4 regions of the Marinomonas sp. 63XJN7_9_ISO-PGPR-S23-217 genome follow, and region 2 is predicted to be linked to each of the others. Evidence: predicted binding sites of a transcription regulator. Region 2 holds the regulator's gene; each other region holds the start of a gene.

Region 1 (6,056 bases), 2.4 Mb from region 2:
TACGACGTAAACTATCTTGCCAAAACGCGACTAAGTTGAAGTCTTTGGGGCGTTCAAAGTTTTCATCTAGTAACGTCAGCAATTCAATACGGGATACGCGATATGTCCGAATATCACGGTCTACTTTCGCGATCAAATACCACTGTCCGCCCTTTAAAACGATCCCCAGAGGTTGGAGCTGACGCTTTATTTCTCCTTTCCAACTCTGATATTGCATGGCAATAAGCCGTTGCTCCAACACGGCTGTCATCAACTTTGGCAAGTAGGCAACCTTTTCATCGTCAGAAAACCAGTTCGGAGCATCCAATAAAAATCGGCTTTGTAAGCGATCCGCCTCGTGTCTTAAGTCTTCCGGCAGCGCGGCTTTTAGTTTTAATTGCGCATCGGCAAGCGTCGTGTCTAACCCCATCTTTTGAGCTGGGCCAGATAAACCTGCTAGAAACAATATTTCGGCTTCATTGGCAGAAAGCCCGTTTAAACGAGTACGGTAACCGTGTAGCAGCCGATAGCCACCTTGTACTCCTTGTTCACTGTAAACTGGAACCCCAATTGCGCTAAGTGCATCGATATCCCGATATACAGTACGGATCGACGTTTCACAGGCGTCAGCTAAGGCGCGAGCGGTAACCTTTTCATGGGACTGTAACATCATCAGAAGTTTCAGTATTCGGCTGGCTCGCATGAGATTCTCCTTTATAGTGCCAAGCGAATTTTATTTTGCCAGTATAAAGGAAATACCTGACATAAGGTGGCAGCTTTAGTCTCTAACATAGCTCATGTAGTCACCATTACTTACAACAAATTTTGAGGCAACTGACATGAGCAACATTCTTCGCAACAACGACACTATTACTCTATATCACGCCCCACAAACTCGAAGCAGTGGCGTTTGGGTTCTGCTGGAAGAATTAGGCATACCCTATGAGATGGAAGTTCTGAATTTAACAGCAGGAGAAAATCAGCAACCGGAGTTTTTGGCTATAAACCCCTTGGGTAAATTCCCTACGCTTGTCCATAAGGGGACCGTTGTGACCGAACAAGTGGCTTGTTACCTATACTTGGCTGACCTGTTTCCTGAAAAAGGATTGGCTCCTGGCTTCAGTGATCCTAAACGCGGTGCCTATTTACGCTGGATGGCCTACCAAGGCAGCAGTTTTGAACCCGCCATGATCGATCAAGCTTTTAATCGTTCTCCCGTTGATGCTCTCCACTCGTCCTACGGTAGTTTTGGCAAAATGCTAAAAACTGTGTTCGATCAAATAGCTAAAGGCCCTTATTTACTGGGAGAACAGCTTTACGCTGTCGATATCCTTTGGGGTATAAGCTTGAAATGGTGTCGTATGTTTGGATTGATTACGACGAACCCAGTCGTTGACGCTTATATTGAACGCATCACCTCACGTCCAGCCTTCATTAGCGTTGAACAACAAGATCAAGCACTGAAACTCGGCCAAGAGTCGTTGGTAGATAAGCGATGAGTTGTAAACCATATACACCTCTCTCTTACTAGGGGTAGGTGTATAGGCTTTCTGTTCGGAGGGTTAGGGAGGGGTTATCAAACCTCTTGATGTGGGCCAAATAGTTCGTAATGAATACGATCTGCTTCCACGCCTAATGTCAGCAATTGCTGCTTCACAAACATCATAAAGCCTACTGGACCACACAAGTAGAATTCGCCATTACTCAGAGGCAAGTTCGCTTTGATATCGTCTAACTGCATATTGCCTTCAAACTCACTGTCAGCCAACTCATGGGCACGTTCGTACCAAGTATATACAGACAAATCTAGAGCACCTTTTAAGCCGTTAACATGGTCTTTGAAAGAATGTAGTCCTTCATGTGCACAGGCGTGCAAGTAACTCACAGGCTGGCCATAGTTCTGTTTGGCAAGAGTGTCTAGCATTGCTTGCATTGGTGTTAAGCCCACGCCGCCTGAGATCAAGACCACAGGCGTGCCTTTGTCTTGGAAGTAGAAGTCCCCTGCTGGTGGCATGACGCCGATTTCATCGCCCACTTCAACATGGTTGTGTAAGTAGTTGGACATGACGCCCGCTGTATCGCCTTGGCCTTCACGTTTGACACTGATGCGGTAGCTTTTGCCGTTGGACATTGTCGATAAAGAGTATTGGCGAATTTCATCAAATTCTGCGCCCTTAGGATGTAGCTTCACGCCCAAGTATTGGCCTGGCTGAAAGTCGATCACCGCTTGGCCATCTACTGGCTCTAAGACAAAACTGGTGACCAATTCAGATTCTGGTGTTTTGGATGCCACACGGAAACGACGGAAGCCTTCCCAGCCACCCGTTTGTGCTGCGTGTTCTTTGTATAAATCCCCTTCCACCTTGATAAAAATTTCCGCAAGCTGAACGTAAGCAGCAGTCCATGCTTCTTCGACCTCTTTGGTGAAGGCATCGGGTGCCAGTTCACGCAGAGTTTCAATCAAATGATGACCGACAATATCGTACTGTTCAGGTTGAATATTGAAGCTGGTGTGTTTGTGGGCAATGCGCATTACCGCGCTGGTTAATGCTTCTAAATTGTCGATGTAAGTGGCATAAGCGGCAATCGCATTGAATAAGGCCGCAGGCTGACGGCCAGTCTTCTGATGGGTCATATTGAAGACGTTTTTCAGCTCAGGGTTGTGGGTAAACATACGGTTATAAAAATGCTCTGTGATGGCAGTACCCGCAGATGCAAGAAGTGGAATGGTCGCTTTTACTGTGTCGATGTGCTGTTGAGATAACATCAGATAGCCCTCGTTATTGGACAGTTACGGTTTGATTTACTCTTGTTATAGCGAAAGCTGTGCCAATAAATTAATTCCTTATTTTTCAGATCATTACTGTTTTTTGGTTTTTCAAAAGAGTCATAATGACCTGATTTATATCAAGTCATAACGCTTTAAATATGTCATTATGACCTATATTGAAATTCACCTAGATTTGACTAGAAAATGAGAACGCTATGAAGCAAGTGTCGAATAATGCCTTATTGAGTTTTGCGTTGGATTTAGCCAGTGCGGTGACCCAAGCCAATCGATTTGAGCAATTAGTGTACGCGGTAAAAGCCACCATCAATTGCGATGCGGTGGTGCTCTTGGTTCATCAACATGGAGTGTTAACCCCGATTGCCCAGCGGGGCTTGTCGGATGATTTAATGGGTCGGCGCTTTATTATTGCAGAGCACCCGCGACTTAATGAAATCTGTGCTGGGCATTATCCGGTACGCTTTCCTGCAGACTCTGCCCTTCCTGATCCTTACGATGGCATGGTACTTGGCCATGATGAAAACCTTCCTGTGCATTCCTGCATGGGGGTGCCTTTGTATGTGGAAGGCAAACTGATCGGGGTTGTGACGTTGGACAGTATCGAGCCCTATGTGTTTGATTCCATCGACTCTCGTGCCTTAGAAATCATCGGCAGCATGGCGTCGATGACGCTTAATACGGCAATACTAATGGAACAGTTAGAGAACAAATCCCAACGTGCTGAACATGTATTACAAGCCATGAACAAGCAGGTCAATGAAAAAGATGGTCACATGGAAATGATCGGGCAAAGCGATGGTATGAAAGCCTTGATCCAAGCAATCAAACTGGTTGCCCCTTCCGACTTTGCTATCTTAATTGAAGGTGAAACTGGGGTGGGCAAAGAGCTGGTGGCACGGACTCTTCATCAAGCCTCAAGTCGTGCATCGGCCCCCATGGTGTATGTGAATTGTGCGGCGATTCCGCAACATCTGATCGAAAGCGAATTATTCGGCCATGTGAAAGGAGCATTTACGGGGGCGGATCGAGATCGTGAAGGCAAATTTCTTTTGGCCGATGGCGGCACCTTATTTCTGGATGAAATTGGCGAGCTACCTTTGGAGGTGCAAGGAACTCTACTTCGTGCGATTCAAAACCAAGAAATTCAAGCCGTGGGCAAAGATCAAACTCGCAAAATCGATGTACGTGTCATTGCGGCGACCAATCGTCATTTAGAAACGGAAGTCGCGGAGCATCGTTTTCGAGCCGATCTTTTCCATCGCCTAAGTGTTTTTCCGATTCAAGTGCCGCCCTTAAGAGAACGGCAAGGCGATGTGCCTTTATTAGCTGGCTTTTTTACTGAGCGCTTTCGTCGCAAGCTGGGCTTGCAGCAGCTTACCTTATCGGCATCAGCCATGAGATTGCTGGAGAGTTATCATTGGCCTGGTAATGTGCGTGAACTTGAGCATGTGATCTCGCGAGCCGCGCTCTATGCTAAAGCGGCGGTGCCAACAGGGATTACCACCATTACACCCGCACACCTAACAGGGTTACAGATAGATAACACTTTTAAAAAACAGCAACAGGCTATTTCTGATACAGTTGAAAGCGTTTCAAACGCATTTGAAGAGCCCATAAATTTACGTGAAAAAACAGACGCTTATCAGCGAGATTTAATACATCGTGCTTTGCAGGATGCTGATGGTAATTGGGCGCAAGCGGCACGATTTTTATCGATGGACAGAGCCAATTTGGTTCGTTTAGCGAAGCGTTTGGGCGTATCTGTCAGTAAGGAAGTGAAGGCCTGAAACCTTCTCCCTGTCTCCCCTTTAACAGGGGGAAGCTTAGGCTGTTTGTTCCCTCCCCTTTTGTCTTTCAAGGGGAGGGTTAGAGAGGGGTTGTTAATTATGTCTCGCCGCGCTTACTTGTCGAATGCGTTCAGCAGGAAATTCGAGTTTAGGCAGTAGGTAAGCTTTTAAGTCATTTGGGTAGCCGAGTTCATCTAATGCGGCTGCCATACAATTGAGCCACATGGCTTTTTCTTTATCCGTGACGATTAAATGTGCATGGACTTGGGGTAAACTGATTGGCCCATATTTTTTCGAAAATAACTTTTCGCCGCCCATCCAACCAGATAAAAAAGACACCAATTTGTCGATGGTTAGCTCAAGATTGCTAGGGTGCATATCAAACAAGGGGCGAAATTCAGGGGTGTTTCCCATGATGCGGTAGAAGGTTTCGACTAGGGTTTGTAGCCCAGTTAAACCACCAACCGCTTGTAAAGTTCCATCGCCTTCGCCATAAACGGGTATATTAGTCGTTGTCATTGTCGTCGGTATCTTTTCCATGAAATCACTATGAGACTTTTGCTCGACTACTGCGCTTGCCAATACTTTGTTAAAAACAGACTCAAAATGCTCATTTATCGCTATAAACTCCGCTTGCTCATCTGTTTTTGCCGCGTCTTAGCGTCGCTCGTGACATCGTGCAAAGGTCTCACTGTGTATAAAAATGAGCAGTGATTTTAGCAAATTTTCCATTGATTTGAGAGATAATTGTGGAAAAAAGAACCGGTTATCCCTCTATGCTAAACTTGGCCTGATCGATATTTCCTCTCAACACTGTGGATAAATACAGTATCAGTTCATAAAATAAACATTTCATAGTGTGTTTCACGCCAAATTGCGCTTTTTACTGCAAAAAAGTGCGTTAATTATGTATAACTAGGACTATTTTCCACATTGGCGATTGAAAAAGTACGATGTGTATAGTATTGCCGTTATCCACAATATAGCGATTATCCACAAGGATCCGTTCCCAGTGCTCAAAAAATCTTTTCAACAGCTGCGTCATTCCTATCAAGTTGATGCGCTTCTTCATAAAAAAATCTGGCGAATGGCTTGGCCGCCCATGGTGTCGAATATCACTACGCCACTTCTCGGTTTGGTGGATACTGCGGTGGTGGGTCATCTAGGGACCGCAACGCCTCTTGGAGCCGTGGCGATTGGCGGTAGTATCTTTAGCTTCCTGTTTTGGGCGTTTGGTTTTTTGCGCACACACTAATGTAAGAAATATTGACATACACACCAATGTACAAAACAATGTTGACATCAATGTGATGAAGATGTGGTGCTCGTTGTTATGATTCGATCAAAGATCATATATATTCAACGCCTTTACAGGCTCGAAGTAGGACTAGTTGTCAACGCCGATGGGACTCCTGTTGTTGAGTGGACAAACCGAACTCTTCACTGGAACACTGATAAGCATAAATTCGAAGAAACTAGCGACTTAATGATAGGACGGTTCC
Region 2 (6,056 bases):
GTATCGTATTGGTTTTCATGTTTATTATCATGATGATCATCATGCTCAAAGGCAGCAAAAACCTAGAAGAACAACTTTCCAGCGAGTTACCTGAGGATGATGGCAGCCCTGTCAGTAAATCCCTATGCATTTCATTTGTCAGCCTAGCGGTTCTGATTGGCAGCTCGAAATTACTTGTTTGGGGAGCCATTGGCATTGCTTCTGCTCTCGGTGTCAGCGACATGGTAATTGGCTTGACCATTGTGGCCGTGGGCACCAGTCTGCCAGAGCTAGCCGCCTCCATCAGCAGTGTGCGTAAGGGCCACCATGACATTGCCATTGGTAACATCTTAGGCTCAAATATGTTCAACTTGGCGACAGTGTTACCACTACCTGCGTTAATCGCACCTGGCGTAATTGATCAAACCACTTCGGGACGGGATTTCTATTGGGTTCTAGGATTAACCGTTGCCCTATCCTTGCTCATCTACGGATTTGCCAAAACCAAAAACCAAAGCATCCCACGCTGGATAGCCATTCCCTTACTCGTTTCGTACGCTGTCTATATTTTCTTCGTTAGCACTGGGGATTCTGTCTAATGATCAAAGCAAGCCACAAAAAACTACTACTAGGGGCTGGCAGCATTGTTATCATTACTCTTTTTTTCTGGGCGGGTTCATCCGATAATAAAAACTTGCTTCAGACTGATAATCTGAGCAGCACCCCCGATTATTTCATTACAAAAATACACGCTACAGAATTTGATCAAAATGGCAAACTGATAGAAACCTTGACCGCTGATAAAGGTCTACATTACAACAAGGGCGCAAAGACACTTCTCGAAAACCCAAAGGTAAAAAGAGTAGAAAAAACGGGGAACTGGGAAGCACAAGGAAAAAAAGGGATAATTGAAGATGGCAGTAGTGATATCCTACTAACAGATGATGCATCTGCCATAAAACATTACGTAGACTCACCAGACATCACACTAACAGCGGACAATATTCGCTATTTAGATAAACAACAGTCACTTACGAGTACAGGAAATGCAAAAATCCACTCAACACAAGGCGAAACAACTGCCGATGTCATTGTCACTTATATCAACACAGAAGAAGTTAAAATGACAGGATCTGTAAGAGGACAGTATGAAGCAACACATTAAGGTCTGTACTTTATTAACCAGCTTATTCATAAGCCAATGGGTAGTAGCGCTACCAGACGACACAAGCAAACCACTAAATATACAGTCCAATCAAGCCCACTTTGATCAAAAAACAGGCGAAGCCGTTTACACGGGCGACGTATTTGTAAAACAAGGTACGATTGAAATTCAAGCTCAGTATCTGAAAGTCATCACCAATCCTAAAACACGTAAATTTACCGAGCTAATCGCAACGGGCCATCCTGCCAAATTTAGCCAGCAAATCGATTGGCAAGGTAATATGATGATTAGCCGTGGCAATAAAGTTGTCTATAAGACGGCTCAGTCCAAAGTAGAAATTTTTGGAGACGGCTACCTGAATAGAATGGACGATAAAATCACTGCTGACCATATTGTGTACTACATTAACAATGGCACCTTCAGCGCCGAAAAAGAAGGATCAGGCCGAGTCTCTATGACTCTACAACCACAAACCGAAAAACAACAAGAATCCTCACAGAAAAAAGAGAACTAAATGGCTGTTTTAGAAGCAAAAAACCTCGCAAAAAGTTATAAAAAACGCCAAGTGGTTAAAGATGTGTCACTTTCTGTCGAGTCAGGTCAAGCGGTTGGCTTGCTTGGTCCTAATGGCGCGGGCAAAACAACCTGTTTCTATATGATCGTTGGCATGGTCACCAACGATGCTGGCGGCATCTTTATCGATGGTCAAGACATCACCAAGAATGCCATGCACACCCGAGCTCAAAAAGGCATAGGCTACCTCCCCCAAGAAGCCTCTATTTTTAGAAAAATGTCGGTAGAAGACAATATTTATGCCATTCTTGAAACACGAAAAGAACTTAATAAAGCTCAAAGAAAAGAACGACTAGAAAGTTTATTAAAAGAATTTCATGTCACTCACATTCGCTCTAACTTGGGTATGGCATTGTCTGGTGGTGAACGGCGCCGAGTTGAAATCGCGCGGGCACTGGCGATGAACCCCAAGTTCATATTACTTGACGAACCATTCGCTGGTGTGGATCCTATTTCAGTGGGTGATATAAAGCTCATTATCAGGCACTTACAAGAAAGTGGTATTGGGGTGTTAATTACCGACCACAACGTCAGGGAAACCCTCGACATTTGTGATAAAGCCTACATTGTTGGTAATGGTCATATCATCGCATCAGGGGATGCTGACACGGTTATCAACAACGAACAAGTGAAAAAAGTCTATTTAGGTAACGACTTCCGCTTATAACCTCTTATTTTTGCAACTCAAAGGGAGTAACATGCATAACTTGTTCCATATTTCTTACTTTCAACTTAACGATAAAAGAGTTGCTCTATGAAGCAGTCTTTGCAATTAAAGCTCGGTCAACAACTGACCATGACACCACAGCTGCAGCAAGCCATTCGTCTACTGCAACTTTCAACACTGGATCTAAAACAGGAGATCCATGAATTTTTGGAGTCTAATCCACTACTGGAAATTGACGATGAGGAATATACCTCAAGTGATACCTCATCCGCATTGAGAGAACGCGACAGTGATAACACACACTCTGCCGAGAAAAAGGCTGAGTCAAATAATAGCGAAGAAGCAAAAGTCGAATCAGAATGGACTGACAGCATTCCAGAAGAGTTATCCATTGATAGTGACTGGGATGATACCTATCAAAATTCAGCGTCTGTCAGCCACTCAAATAACTATGAAAATGATGGGGATTTTGAAAGTCGTAGCGCGCCAGAAGAAAGCATTCAAGACCATTTAATTTGGCAACTTAATCTCACGCACATGTCTGATCGGGATATTGAAATTGCTTACGCCATCATTGAATGCGTTCAGTCCGACGGATACTTGAGTATTACCCCAAATGACATTTGGGAATCATTGAGCACTGAACTTGAAGACCTTGAGCTTGATGAAGTCATTGCTGTTCAACACCGTTTACAACGCTTTGATCCGGTCGGCGTATGTTCTATTGATCTGCGTGATTGCCTGTTAGTTCAATTAGAACTTTTCCGCGATCATCCTTTGTACAAAAGTACTTATAATTTAGTAGACAATTATTTACCTCTGCTGGGTAATCGCGATTTTGCACAGTTAAGCCGGAAAACAAAATTGAAAGAAGAATCACTCAAAGAAGTGATTGAACTAATACAACAACTCAATCCACGACCAGGATCCATTATTGATGCAGACGATACGGATTATGTTATCCCCGATGTGTCTGTTAGAAAGCGTAATAACGTCTGGCAAGTTGAACTGAACAATGACGCTCTTCCACCGGTTAAGATAAATGAAACCTATTCGGCCATGGCATCAACGGCTTCCACATCAGAAGACGTCACGTATATCAAAAACTCCTTACAAGAAGCTAAATGGTTCATGAAAAGCTTGCAAAGCCGTAATGAAACCTTACTAAAAGTCACCAGCTGCATCGTAAATCGACAAATCGATTTCTTTGAGCTTGGTGAAGAAGCGATGAAACCCATGGTACTTCATGATGTCGCAGAAGAAGTAGGCATGCATGAGTCCACTATTTCCCGAGTAACCACACAAAAATACATGCATACCCCAAAAGGCATTTTTGAGCTGAAGTACTTTTTTTCCAGCCATGTCAATACCGCTTCTGGAGGGGAATGTTCTTCGACCGCTATTCGAGCTATGATTAAGAAGCTCGTTAACGAAGAGCCTGCCAAAAAACCGCTTAGCGACAACAAACTAGCCAGCATTTTAGCGGAACAGGGTATTCAGGTTGCTAGACGAACGGTGGCAAAATATCGCGAGGCGATGAATATTCCGCCTTCTAATGAACGTAAACGACTCTTCTAATACGGATACATTTCTTTATGCCTTTGAAATCTATATTGAAAGCTGAACTCGTTATCGCCAAACAGGATATTATTAGCAAGAAACGCGTACTAGAAAGCATTGCTGATGTTGCGTCAAATCGATTACATTGCGACAACGAAGCAATTTATGATGCATTATTAGGACGCGAAAAACTTGGTAGTACTGGCATAGGCAATGGTATTGCCATCCCCCATTGCCGTTTGGAAAGCGCTAACCATACAGCTCTGGTTGTGATGTCATTGCAATCCGCCATTAACTTTGACTCCGTGGATAAGCAAAACGTGGATTTAATTTTTGCTTTAATCGTGCCTCCTAGCGAATGCGATAACCACTTATCAACCCTGTCAGAAATTGCTGAGTTGGCGCAGTCTACCGAAAAACTCGATAAATTAAGAGCGGCCGAGACCAACCAAGCCCTTCTTGATGAATTAGAATCACTATTGAATTAGATTTAATATAATAAGGAAAAAGGTATGTTGGAAGAGTCGGTCACCATCATCAACAAACTTGGCCTACATGCACGAGCCGCAGGAAAACTGGTCGAAACCACTTCTCGATTTTCTTGTGATGTTACCATCGAGAAAGACGGGCGCAACGTTGATGGTAAAAGCATTATGGCAATGATGATGCTAGCTGCTGGTAAAGGCACCAACATCACCATAAAAACAAATGGAGAAGATGAAGAGGATGCCATCAAAGCGATTATTGCATTAATCAATAATCGCTTTGGAGAAGACGAATAAGGACAACAATGCCAGATAAAAATACACTCGCCCACCTACAAACGGTCACAGAGTCTTTAGAGTCTGGCGCCACACTACAGACGCGCTATTTGCTAAATGGCGCCTTACCCGCACAAGAGGTTGCTAGCCTTCTAGAATCCTCACCTCCTAAAGAACGTAAGCAACTTTGGGAACTCATTGAAGACAAAAACCAAGGCGAAGTTCTTCAGTATCTTAACGAAGACATACGCTTACAGTTTTTGGAAAACATGAGCACCCATCGAGTGGTCGCGGTATCTGAACACTTTGAAAGCGATGATTTAGCCGATTTACTGCAACATCTCCCAGACAAAGTGGTAAGCGAAGTACTCTTATCCATGTCCCCTCAGGATAGACTAAGAGTTGAAGCCTTATTAAGCTACTCGGAAGACTCCGCCGGTGGCTTAATGAACACGGACACTATTACCATTCGACCTAATGTCACCTTAGATAGAGTATTTCGTTACCTTAGACAATATAAACAAATTCCTGACATGACAGACAGCTTATTAGTTGTCAGTCGTTCAAATCGACTATTAGGGATCCTCCCCTTAGCAAAACTCCTTGTCTGTGATCCAAAAACCACCGTACGTGACATTATGGAAACTGACCACACCACCATCCACTCAAACACATCCGTAAGCGAAGTCGCTCAAGTGTTTGAAAAAATGGATTTGGTTTCCGCCCCCGTTATTGATCGCAGTACAGGAAAGCTACTTGGACGCATTACCATTGATGACGTAGTCGATGTCATTCGAGATGAGGCCGAACACTCCATGCTCAGTATGGCCGGTTTGGACGATGACGAAGACACCTTCTCGCCAATCATGAAAACCACACGCCGCCGTGCCGTTTGGCTAGGCATCAACTTAATCACCGCCTTTATTGCTTCTTATGTCATTGGTCTTTTTCAAAACACGCTCAACCAAGTGGTCGCACTGGCCGTTTTAATGCCCATTGTCGCCAGCATGGGAGGCATTGCTGGCTCTCAAGTTCTCACTTTGGTCATACGTGGGATCGCTTTGGATCAGATTGGCTCAGCCAATATGCGATGGCTATTAAATAGAGAACTGATTGTCGGCCTACTCAACGGACTCCTTTGGTCAGCCATTATTGCCATACTGACAGCAGTTTGGTTTGACAACATCAAGATTGCCTATATCATTGCGGGGGCGACAATCATCAACCTTTTGATTGCTGCACTGACTGGAACTCTTTTACCAATTTTCTTAAAAAAACTTGGTATCGACCCCGCCTTAGCGGCCAGTGTTATTTTGACTACCGTGACCGATGTGGTCGGCTTTTTAGCCTT
Region 3 (6,056 bases), 2.2 Mb from region 2:
ATGAGAAAAGGACAATACCGATTAACACTCTTAACAGTTTGTTAAAGTTTAATCCATCAGGCAAAAAGAGTGGGATCATCACCGATGCCATAAACAAAATGGTGATCAATGGGACAGCACGAATGGTTTCGATAAAGATAACACAAACGGCTTTGGCAACAGGCATATTAGAGCGACGTCCTAAAGCCAGCAAAGCACCCAATGGAAACGATGCCACAATCCCAATAACACCCAGCAGAATGGTTAAGAAGAGACCACCCCATTTGGCCGTTTCGACAGGCTCTAAACCAAACGCACCTCCAGAAAATAAATAGTAAGCTAGGATAGGGTAAGGAAGGATAATAACCAGTGTCAGGTAAAACCTATTGATTTTTTTAATGGCAAACATGGCCACTAAAAGTATCAAAATCACCAACGCTAAGTTGACTCGCCATGTTTGGTCAGAAGGGTAAAAGCCATACATGAACTGTTCAAAGTAGGAATTTATAAACGCCCAACAGGCTCCGCTGCCAGTACAAGCTTTATTGGAAGAGCCAGTCCATGTGGCATTGATTACGCCCCATTCGATAAGTGGTGGAATAAGCAAATACAGAATGTACAGGCTGAAGATTGTCAGAATAATATTCAATGGGGAAGACAAAAGGTTATGTCGAACCCACGCAACAGGTCCCACCGCTGTGGATGGTGGTGGGAGGCTGGGTGATGGTTTAAATTCAATAGCCATGTGTGCCTCTCCTAGCGCTCAATTAGTGACATTTTTTTGTTATACCAGTTCATAAACAAAGAAATACTTAAGCTCAATGAACCGTACACCAGCATACATAAGCCGATGGTTTCAATCGCTTGGCCAGTTTGGTTTAGCGTGGTGCCCATGACGACAGACACCAATTCAGGATACGCAATAGCGGCTCCTAATGATGAGTTTTTAGCCAAGTTTAGGTACTGACTTGTCAAAGGCGGGATGATGACGCGTAATGCTTGAGGCAAAACAATGAGTCGCTGTGTCAAGCTGTCGCGTAGTCCTAGAGAGCGAGCGGCTTCTGTTTGTCCCCAATTTACCGACAAAATACCAGCACGAACTATTTCTGCAATGAAAGAGCCTGTATAGGTCGACAAGGCAACCAATACTGCGACAAATTCAGGGGGTAACACCATGCCACCACTAACGTTAAAGCGAGTTTTGTGAGGCAGGTTAAATTCCAAAGGAAAACCCGCTGCCGCAAAGGCTAAAAAGGTAATGACGACAATAATGCCAAGAGATGACCAATAAGCGGGAAACCATAAACCCGTTCGAGTTTGGCGTTTTTTGGCCCAGATGATTAAAGCAATAGAAATCACAATGGAGACAATAAACCCTGCTACTGCGATGCTAAAACCTTCTTGAGCAATCGGACTGGGAGAATAGATCCCACGCTTATTCAATAAGAAGTCGGCAAATTCATAACTGTTTCTGGGCGTAGGCAGTGCAGCGAGCACGGCGAAATACCAGAAAAACATTTGTAGTAGCAGCGGAATATTACGCAATGTTTCAATATAAACCGTTGCCAAGCGGGCGACTAGCCAGTTTCTAGACAAACGGGCTAGTCCCATTATCACGCCAATAATGGTGGCTAATATAATACCCAGCAAGGAAATGACAAAGGTATTGATTAAGGCTACAAGGAAGGCACGTCCGTATGTATCTGCCTCAGTATAACTAATTAGGTGAATAAGAATAGGAAAGCCCGCAGGCTCGTTTAAAAAAGCAAAGCCAGTGGTTATGCCTCGGCTGTCTAAGTTGGCTTGTAGGTTACTAAATAGGTAATAGCAAACGTATATAACGATAGCCAATAGCACGACTTGAAAAACAAGAGAACGTGTTCCTGCATCGTACAAAAAGCTTTTTTTACTAGGATCTTTTATATCATTCATCTTGGTTCAGGCAATAACTGCTCATCAGATGTATAGGAAAAGAGGAAAGACACCCAGCCGCAGATTTAGGCGGCTGGGTAATAACCCGAAGAGAGTTATATTAACGAACTGGTGGCGCGTACATGATACCGCCATTGTCCCATAGGTTGTTCAAACCACGAGGTAGGTCAAGTGGTGAGTCTTTACCCACGTTACGGTCAAACTCCTCGCCATAGTTACCCACTTTGGCGATTACGTTATAAGCCCAATCGGCACTTAGACCAAGGTCTTTACCCATATCACTATCAACACCTAGCAGACGCATAATGGCGGGATCTTTCGTTGTTTTTTTGATTTCAGCAACGTTTTTAGAGTTGATGCCCATTTCTTCTGCATTAACTTGTGCAAATAGCACCCAAGTCACCAAATCTTTCCACTGTTCATCACCTTGGCGAACCACAGGGCCTAGAGGCTCTTTAGAAATGGTTTCAGGAAGAATGATATTGTCTTTTGGGTTTTTGAGTTTGGTACGCCAAGCGGCTAAGCCAGATTTGTCTGTGGTGAATACGTCACAACGGCCTGAGTCGTAAGCCGCAACAGCCTCGTCTGCCTTTTGGATAATAACTGGCACGTAAGACATGTTATTTTTACGGAAAAAGTCTGCCATGTTTAATTCGGTTGTGGTGCCTGATTGCGTACAGACGGTCGCACCGTCTAGGTCTTTTGCGGATTTAACCCCTAGCTCTTTATGAACCATAAAGCCTTGTCCGTCATAAAAGGTAATAGCGGTGAAATCGAGGCCAAGAGATACGTCACGAGTAAACGTCCAAGTAGTGTTACGAGAGAGCATATCGATTTCGCCAGATTGCAATGCCGTGAAACGTTCTTTAGCGGAAAGCGGTGTGAATTTTACTTTGCTAGGGTCGTTGAAAATAGCTGTAGCGACCGCGCGACAGGCATCCACATCAATACCAGACCAGTTGCCTTTATCGTCTGCGTTTGAGAACCCCGGTACACCTTGGCTTACGCCGCATTGTAGATAACCCTTCGCTTTCACATCGTCAAGTGTGCCTGCAGCTGCTCCCGTGCTGATGACTGCAGTAATTGCGGCTGTTGAGAGTATTTTGCCAACGTTCGATTTCATCTTTTCGCCTCCCAGGCATATTCATATTTTAGTATGTTGTTCTCAAAAAACTTACAATATCTAAGATTTCGTAAGGATTATGCAAAACAGTTGCCAACATTTAATTATATTTTTCGAAAAAAAAGCAGCACATTTACCTGAAAAGTGCTTACTACACGGTATAGAATGCCTCTTTCACTGGCCCAGTCAAGGATAAAATGACAGTATTCCAACAAAATTTGCATATTTTTTACTTTTTTTGGTGCTCCATACTGTTAATTGGATAGGTTGAAAATGCGTCGTTATGGGGCAAGCAAGATCGCAAAAATGATGAGGAAAACAAAAACTGATACAAAATGTATCATTACTGTGCGTTTTTTAATTTTTGCTCTTTATTGGTGCGTGAGAGTTATCTTTCCCATTAAAGCACGCATATTTTATTCTTGTTCTATTGATAAAAAGCGTTTCCCATAAGTTGCCATCTCCATGATAGACTTAAGAAAACTTTAGTGTGATGTAAGGAGATCCATGCAAAATGGACAACTCAACCAAACCGCTTGATCGCTTAGACAAAAAGATACTGCGAGAATTACAAGATAATGGTCGCTTATCTAACGTTGAACTTGCCAGCCGAGTTGGGCTGAGTGCAACGCCTTGCTTAGAACGGGTACGTCGCTTAGAGCGTAATGGCTACATCACGGGCTATTGTGCTCTAGTCGACCCGAAAAAAGTGGACGCTGGACTACTGGTATTTGTCGAGATTCGTCTGAAAACCACGTCTCCCGAGGGATTTAATGAATTCAAAGTGGCGGTCTCTGAGATTCCAGAGATTCTAGAGTGCCATTTGATTGCGGGGGATTTTGAATATTTATTAAAAGCTCGCGTGTCTAATATGGATACTTATCGTCAATTGTTAGGGGAAACCTTACTGACCTTGCCCCATGTTCGAGAGTCTCGAACCTATGTTGCGATGGAAGAAGTAAAAAATACCACGGTGGTGAATATTCGTTAAACATTCAGATAACGGGTGTGGTCAGGCAGCCAGCGTGACAGGATGGGTGGAATGCGCTCTGGGTAACGCTGATGTAATTGCACGGCCGCTTTTTGCACATCATCGAGTAGGGCTTTGTCCCTTTGTAAATCGGCGACTTTGAATTCCCACAACCCTGTTTGTCTGGTGCCTAGTAATTCTCCTGGGCCGCGTAACGCCAAATCTTTCTCGGCAATTTTAAAGCCATCGTTGGTTTCTCTCATGGTCGATAGTCGAGCCTTGCCCTGTTCACCAAGTGGTGCTTTATAAAGTAGCACACAATGGCTGGCGGCTTGCCCCCGACCAACTCGGCCGCGTAATTGATGAAGCTGCGCCAAACCGAGGCGTTCTGGGTTTTCGATGACCATTAAACTGGCATTCGGTACGTCCACGCCCACTTCAATAACCGTCGTTGCGACGAGTAATTGCAGCTCGCCAGCCTTAAAACGGGCCATAATGTCCGCCTTTTCTTGTGCCTTGAGGCGACCGTGTACCAAGCCAATTTTTAGATTGCCCAGTTGTTCTTGTAGCAAGATCGCTGTGTCTTCAGCTGCTTGGCATTGCAAGGCTTCTGATTCTTCTATGAGAGTACATACCCAATAGGCTTGTTTGCCTTCTTGGCAGCCCTGTTTGACGCGTTCTATGACTTCACTTCGGCGTTGATCGGATACCACAATGGTATTGACAGGGGTACGTCCTGGCGGTAATTCATCAATAATGGAACAGTCAAGATCGGCATAGGCCGACATGGCTAATGTGCGAGGAATGGGCGTCGCGGTCATGATTAATTGATGAGGCTGAAAGCCCTGTTTTAGACCTTTCTCGCGTAATGCCATGCGCTGGTGCACACCAAAACGGTGCTGCTCATCGATAATCGCCAGAGCGAGACGATCAAATTCGATACTGTCTTGAAATAGGGCATGCGTGCCCACGACAATTTGTGCGGCACCAGAGGCTATATCAGCCAGTTCACTTTCCCGGGCTTTGCCTTTTACCTTGCCGGCCATCCAGGCGACTTTTAAACCCAGAGGGGCGAACCATTGAGTAAAATTCGTTAAATGCTGCTCGGCAAGAATTTCGGTTGGCGCCATAATGGCCACTTGGAAACCCGCTTGAACGACGGCGGCCGTTGCTAGGGCGGCCACCAGTGTTTTACCGGAGCCAACGTCTCCTTGTACCAAACGTAACATAGGGTGGCCTGAGGCAAGATCGTGCAGTATGTCTTGAAAGACGCGTTGCTGAGCATTGGTCGGCGAAAAGGGGAGCTGACTGAGCAAGCGTTGCGCCAAGGTGCCGCTTTCTGTGACTTGAATGGCTTTATCTGCTTTGGCCTTGATCTTCTTTCCGATCAGAGACAATTGATGGGCCATCAATTCTTCAAACGACAGGCGATATTGGGCTGGGTGCGCTCCCGCTTTAAGCTGCTCTAAATTTGCATCGGTAGTAGGGTGGTGCAAAAATCGAATGGCGTCCGCTAAGTTGGGGAGGCTGAATGACTGGCGAATTTCGTCTGGTAACCATTCTTTCAAATTATATGGTGTTAGGCGTGCTAAGGCTTGTTCGCATAATTGGCGAATTTTTGGCTGTGTGAGTCCGTCTGTCAGGGGGTAAATGGGAGTGAGTTGGTCTGACTCACTATATGTTGATCCTTCGTCAACGAGCTTGTATTCCGGATGATACATCTCAAAGCCTGTACTGCCGCGACGCACTTCGCCAAAGCAACGGATTTTTTTCCCCGATTCGAGTTGTTTCTTTTGCGCTGCAGAGAAATGAAAAAAACGCAGACATAAAGAGCCCGTTCCGTCTTTCAGACGGCACAACAGACTACGGCGTTTTCCCATTTTGATTTCGCAGCCCGTGACCACCCCTTCTATAACGGCTTCATCACCAAAACGTAACTGCCCTATAGGCACCACGCGAGTGCGATCCTGATAGCGAATGGGCAGATGAAACAGCAAATCCTGCACCGTATTAAGGTGCAGTTTCGCTAGTTTTTCGGCCATTGCATTGCCA
Region 4 (6,056 bases), 200 kb from region 2:
CTATTGCGTGCGATCTTGTTGCGTCAGCCTGCTTCTATTAAAACGAGTGAATCAATAGCGCCAAAATGCGTGTTGGTTTGTCGTGGTGAATTGGTCGGTGATACGTCACCAGCGATGGAAAGTGCTACACAAAAGGCTGTAGATAAGCTTAAGGCGCAAGGCGTCAAAGTAATTGAGTTGGATGCTGCTAATCGCATAAAAGACATGGTTAACCACCATATTAATATCATGGCCTGGGAAGTGTGTCGTAACTTGGTGATAGAATCCTTTCAGACAAACCAACTAAGTGATCCTTTGGCTGCGTTAATGGAACAAGGCTTGAATATGGATCGTTCAACCTATGTTGCTTCATTGGATGCGACGCAGGCGTGTCGTGATTGGCTATGGAGCTATGTGACAGAGGCTGATGCCATCTTAGCGCCAGCCGCACCAGATATCGCACCACTTGGTCATGCTGCCACTGGCGCACCACACATGAGTCGTCCTTGGCAAGCTATGGGTTTTCCTGTCATTAACGTACCGGGCATGAAAGATGAAAATGGCATCCCCTTAGGATTGCAGCTTATCGGTAAAGTACGTGAAGACGATGACCTATTGAGCCATGCTAGCTGGTTCAAAGAATTGTTAAATTAAGTCGTCTTGCTCTGATAATAAGTGTGGCTTATTCGATTTATGCTATCTAATGAATAGGGGCGCTAAACTTATGGTTACTTTTCACCATAGTAATACGAGCTTTAGTGTCCTTGTTTAGATCAATATTTCGATAAGGTTTTCATCGTATTAGAGTGTATTGATCTTTTGGGGATAAAAAATAAGCCGCAAAATGTGATTGAGCGAGCTTAATTACGCTTGGCTTTGTCGCCACTGTCTTGGAGAGACCCCTTTTACTCGCTTAAAGGCACGAGATAGTTGTGATGCGTCTGAAAATCCCCAGCGATAAGCCACTTCCGTAATTGACAATGGTTGTTTCATTGCATCCGCAGTAAGCATGTCTTCGCAGCATTTTTCGATGCGCATTTGCAAAATAAATTGTGCTACGCTGAGATTCTCTTCTGAAAAGAGTCGATAGAGTGATCTTTTCGACATATTCATTGCTTTTGCTATATGGTCTGGACTAAGGTCCTCTTCGGTCAAAAGACGCAATATGTGTCGTTTAGCTCGTTCTTTCATAGAACAAGCTGAATCATTATTTGTATAATCAAGAGAGGGTTTGATTAATGCGCTAATGGCGTATTGCATTGCATCGCCATCTTCCTGAAAAGATGGATTTTGGTAATCAGTCGTCGCCAATTGACGTAATATAGTGGATAGCATTTGGCTACTAGAACGGTTTTGAGCAATTTTGGTGATTCGATTTTGTGCGTGTGTAGAGCATAAGCTGTCAACATAAACTTTTGGTAAGTGCACGGACATTTGCTCTATTAGGCCTTGAGGATGCATGTCGTAAGGCAGCGAAGAATCAATAAGGGCGATTTCGCCTGGTAGTAATAGATCATTGTTGTTTGACCAAGAAAAACCCATAGAGCCTTTCTTTTGTAGGATGACAAAATAGTGTTTGTCGTCTTGGCTAGTCGACTTTGAACGGACTATTTTTTCCGCATTGGTTTTGATGTGAACCACATCCAAACCGTTATGATTATCCAGTCTCATATTGCCGATAAAAGGGATGTTACGCTGTGGTTGAGTGTCAAAATTGCCGCAAATAGAGTGTACAGAGTGTTCCCAGTGATCTAAGTCGAGCATTTCTTTCTCCCATCATGCGTGGCTCTCTAGAGATCGACTTATTGATGTATAAGTACCTTAAGAGTCATGCGAATTTAGTTGAAATATAAACTATTTTAGCAAGTATTGTTCCAACTAAATTCACATGATGTCAAGGTCTAATCTTTTGCAGTTTTCTCCCTGTTTTTAGTAGCACATGATCACGGATTTGACTTCGGTGTAGTCATTGATGAATTCACGGCCAAACTCTCGGCCGACACCGGATTGTTTAGTGCCCCCAAATGGCACAGAAGGGTCAAGGATAGAGTGCATATTGACCCAAACTGTACCAGACTCAATTTTCGGGATCATTCGCATGGCTTGAGATAAGTTATTGGTCCAGATACTGCTGCTTAAGCCAAATGGCGTATTATTGATTAGATCAATTAACTCTTCCTCGTCTTCATAAGGCATAAAGCTAATGATTGGTCCAAATGTCTCTTCCTGCATTAATGTTTCATCAACACTGGATGCTTGCACTATCGTGGGCTCAACAAAAAAGCCTTCGCCCTTAATCGCTTTGCCGCCATGTAAGACTCGGCTTTCTTTGTGGGCAATTTCTAAGTATTCGCAAACCTTGTTGAATTGCGGTTCGTTGGAGAGAGGACCGAAATAAACACTTTCATCAAGCGGAGAACCAATTTTGGCCTCGCTTAATTTTTGCGCGAGTTTAGTCGTTAATTCATCAATGCGAGAGGAGTGAACATAAACACGTTCTGGTGCGGCACATACTTGGCCTTGATGTATGTAACCCAACTGAAAAAGCCCGCCGACAACACGATCAATATCCGCATCTTTTAAAACCGCAGCAGTATTTTTACCACCTAGCTCTAAGGTACAGCGAGTCAATCGGCGGAAGCTGTTGCGCTAATTTTCTTGCCTGTCGCAACAGAGCCGGTAAAAGAGACTTTGCGAACTTTAGGGTGTTGGATAAGCTGACCACCAACATCGCCTTTGCCATTTACTATGTTTAGAACACCGTCTGGTACGCCAGCTTCTTTTGCTAGTTCAGCAATACGCAGAATAGTCAGCGGTGTGAACTCGCTTGGTTTAAGAACAATGGTACAACCAGTACAAAGTGCCGCGCCGATTTTCCAGCAGGCAATCATGACCGAGAAATTCCAAGGTAAAATACCGGCGACGACGCCAATGGCTTCTCTGCGAGTGAAGGCACTGTATTCTTCACCTTGCATAGAAGGAAAAGACGGCGTCATGGTTTCGCCATTTATTTTAGTGCTCCAGCCGGCGAAGTAACGCAAGAACATAGCGCTCTGTTGCACTTCAAACATGCGTGATAGGTGGATGGATTTGCCGCTACACAAGGTTTCTAATTGGGCAATTTCTTCCCCGTTCTGTTCAATTAAATCCGCTAGTTTATTGAGGATAACGCCACGCGTATAAGGGGATGTTTTCCCCCAAGTACCTTTAAATGCTTGGTAGGAGGACTCTATTGCCGTGTCAACCTCTTGAGCTGTGGCGCAGTGAATTTTAGAAATAATGGCTTCTGTCGCAGGGTTGATAATATCGAATGTACCACTGGCAGGCGTTTGAGCATTTTTAGTGTAGCTTGATTGGCCATTAATGAACTGACCATGTTCTTGTTTCAAAAAGCCTTGGGTAGCATCTAATAATGGAATGTCTGACATAATGTTATTGCTCCTTAATTTGAAGAATTTAGTGTGAAGTGCGCGCCGCGCTCGCCAATCATCATGGCAACGGCGTTGGTGTTACCACTAGGTACTTGTGGGCAAATAGAGAGATCCACCACTCGAAGGTTTTTGGTGCCGTGAACTTTGAGTTCTAAGTCAATGACAGAGTCACTACGAGAGACTCCCATTTTGCATGTGCCGCCGGGGTGGTAGACGGTTTTGATGTTTTGACGCACAAAGGTTTCCAACGCGTCTGTATCATCAATGGCAATGTTATTTGGTTCGACCACTTTCTTGATGATGTTTTTTAATGCGGGTTGCTCCATGGCTTTTAGGCCCATTTGAACCGCGCGAATTTGGTTTTTTACATCATCAGGGTGTGACAAAATTTGAGCATCAATTTCGACTAAGTCGCTTGGGTTATTCGATTTTAAGCGTACTTCTCCACGGGATTTAGAGCGTAGATGGCCCACTTTGATCGAAACGCCATGACCTTCTGCCTCAGGCTTTTCGCCTGGGGTGTTGTCAAAATTATCAAGCAGAGGAAGGAGGTGAAATTGAATGTCAGGGCGACCAACATTTTCGCTGTCGATAAAGGCTCCGCCTTCCAGAACGTTGCTGGTTAATAAGCCAGAGCGAGTCGTCATCCACTGCATCATATGTTTTATGGCGGATAAGCCTTTATCCTCATTAAAAATACTGATGTCTTCTTTGGTGGTGGCATTGATCGACATATGTTGGTGATCGTGAAAATTCTTGCCGACGGGAAGGTCTATCTTAGGGTCAATACCCATCGCACTAAGATGCTCGGCAGGGCCAATACCAGACAGCATAAGAATTTTCGGGCTGCCAAATGCACCTGAGCTGATGATGACTTCTTTGCGAGCTTTTGCCGTTATCGCTTCACCATCTTTTATTGAATAGACGACACCTGTGGCGACATCGCCTTCAATATTCACTTTATGAACAAGAGCATCTGTCAGAACGGTTAGGTTTGGATTATTGATAACGGATTTGAGATAAGTTTGCGATGTACTGGCACGCTCACCATTTTTTGTGGTGGTTTGGTAAAACCCTGTACCTTCTTGTGAGGCGCCATTAAAATCATTGGTATAAGGCAAGCCCATTTGTTGGCAGGCACGAATACAGGCTTGTGTTAAAGGGTGACGGTATCTATTTTCACTGACAGGAACGGCACCCGTTTCACCATGATACATGTCGCCAAGGCTTTCATTAGCTTCGGCACGTTTGAAAAAGGGTAGTACATTCTCATAGCCCCAACTTTCGCATCCCCAGATAGTCTTCCAATCATCGTAATCTTGTTTTTGCCCGCGAATATAGATCATACCATTCACTGAACTGCCACCTCCTAACACTTTGCCTTGTGCGATTAACATTTCGCGGTTGTCGCACTCAGGTTGTGGAAGCGTCATATAGGGCCAAGATTTTTGTTGGAAAACCTTAACAACAGTGGCAGGAATTTTATGAAATAAACTGCTGTCTTTTTCGCCAGCTTCTAGTAGAAGGACAGATCCGGCGTTGGCTTCGATAAGACGCGCTGCGACCACACAGCCTGCTGAACCTGCTCCTGCAATAATGTAGTCAAACTCTTTCATTACATGTTCCTCTTTATAATCTTTTATTATGATTCCCCATTAAACGCATTTGCCTTGATTTGTCGCATGGCAATCAGTGCCAAAAAAATGGCATTTTTGGACAACTTTTAAAGTGTCTGTCACTTCCTGCTTTATTTGTCATGGTCGGGAAATAGGGTGGAGGTGGTGTTATTTGGCTGAGTTGTGTTTAAAGCCTGTTTTACTAGGCGTTGACATATTTTTAGGTCAGTTGAATAGAAAAAAGCGCGTCACTTAGGTGATGCGCTTTTTTTGTGTTTGTTGCGTGTCTTTTGTCACTGGCGTTAGCCGGTGTTAGATGTCTTTACCGATCCAGACAACGCGGCCGATGACTTCTAGGTCGTTGGCTTCGTTGGGTTCGATTATTTGCTCTTTGTAGTCTTTATTGTCGCTAAGCAAGAGTAAGCCTTTATTGATAAGTTTTTGCACACGTTTGACGACGAGGTGGTTGTCGGTGCGTATCACGTAGATGCTGCCGTCGATCATGTCGCGCTGGCTGGTGTCGATCATCAAGGTGTTGTTATCACTGATGGTCGGCTCCATGCTGTCACCACGGGTGAAGACAAGGACGAGATCTTTCTCGTTGAGGCCACGATATTTCAGCCATTTGTGGCGAAAAGCGAGAAAACGCGTAGGTTCTTCTTCCATGGGGGCGGTGCCAGGTCCTGCGGATACTTGGATTTTGTAGCCTGGGATCATGGCGAATTCTTTGGTGATGTCGTCTTTCGGTTGCGCTTCTGTCTGTGAAGCATTGTCCGTTTTTCCTGTAACGAGCCAGTTGACAGACACACCGCCGGCTTCGGCGAGGGCCAGCAAACGCGTTAGGGTGGGCTCTGAGTCGCCTTGCTTCCATTTACGAACCACAGATTCAGACACGCCTGACAAACGTGCGAGCGCACTGGTGCCACCCACTTTCTCTGACAGCATGTTTATACGATCCTGAAACGAGTCATACCCTAATTCGTCCAAGTGTGACCCATTATTTGGTATTTTTTCTTTCATTTAGATCGCT

Evidence for each region. Region 2 encodes sigma-54, which starts transcription at its own class of promoters, with help from an activator protein. Its sites were predicted from a motif close to TGGCACNNNNNTTGCTNT; they were not measured.
Region 1: a site for sigma-54 is predicted at 2,794-2,811, ahead of hmpA (NO-inducible flavohemoprotein). Genes of this name have one in related genera too.
Region 3: a site for sigma-54 is predicted at 3,113-3,130, ahead of AC0VYI_RS24860 (amino acid ABC transporter substrate-binding protein). Genes of this name have one in related genera too.
Region 4: a site for sigma-54 is predicted at 1,839-1,856, ahead of feaR (transcriptional regulator FeaR). Genes of this name have one in related genera too.

What each region holds. Positions count from the first base shown of each region.
Region 1 covers NZ_CM149678.1:106,014-112,069, forward strand. The annotation lists gene AC0VYI_RS00460 (helix-turn-helix transcriptional regulator) at 1-682, opposite strand, end outside; gene AC0VYI_RS00465 (glutathione S-transferase family protein) at 819-1,478, shown strand; gene hmpA (NO-inducible flavohemoprotein) at 1,556-2,746, opposite strand; gene norR (nitric oxide reductase transcriptional regulator NorR) at 2,965-4,554, shown strand; gene AC0VYI_RS00480 (group II truncated hemoglobin) at 4,648-5,073, opposite strand; partial or broken gene AC0VYI_RS00485 (MATE family efflux transporter) at 5,642-5,800, shown strand; gene AC0VYI_RS00490 (hypothetical protein) at 5,888-6,056, shown strand, end outside.
Region 2 covers NZ_CM149678.1:3,136,282-3,142,337, forward strand. The annotation lists gene AC0VYI_RS14675 (calcium/sodium antiporter) at 1-578, shown strand, start outside; gene lptC (LPS export ABC transporter periplasmic protein LptC) at 578-1,144, shown strand; gene lptA (lipopolysaccharide transport periplasmic protein LptA) at 1,128-1,658, shown strand; gene lptB (LPS export ABC transporter ATP-binding protein) at 1,659-2,384, shown strand; gene AC0VYI_RS14695 (RNA polymerase factor sigma-54) at 2,472-3,962, shown strand; gene AC0VYI_RS14700 (PTS sugar transporter subunit IIA) at 3,980-4,432, shown strand; gene AC0VYI_RS14705 (HPr family phosphocarrier protein) at 4,457-4,726, shown strand; gene mgtE (magnesium transporter) at 4,735-6,056, shown strand, end outside.
Region 3 covers NZ_CM149678.1:5,340,912-5,346,967, reverse strand. The annotation lists gene AC0VYI_RS24870 (amino acid ABC transporter permease) at 1-724, opposite strand, end outside; gene AC0VYI_RS24865 (amino acid ABC transporter permease) at 736-1,911, opposite strand; gene AC0VYI_RS24860 (amino acid ABC transporter substrate-binding protein) at 2,012-3,034, opposite strand; gene lrp (leucine-responsive transcriptional regulator Lrp) at 3,549-4,025, shown strand; gene recG (ATP-dependent DNA helicase RecG) at 4,022-6,056, opposite strand, start outside.
Region 4 covers NZ_CM149678.1:3,335,751-3,341,806, reverse strand. The annotation lists gene AC0VYI_RS15650 (amidase) at 1-633, shown strand, start outside; gene feaR (transcriptional regulator FeaR) at 844-1,743, opposite strand; partial or broken gene AC0VYI_RS15640 (NAD-dependent phenylacetaldehyde dehydrogenase) at 1,909-3,407, opposite strand; gene AC0VYI_RS15635 (GMC family oxidoreductase) at 3,422-5,026, opposite strand; gene AC0VYI_RS15630 (XRE family transcriptional regulator) at 5,339-6,046, opposite strand.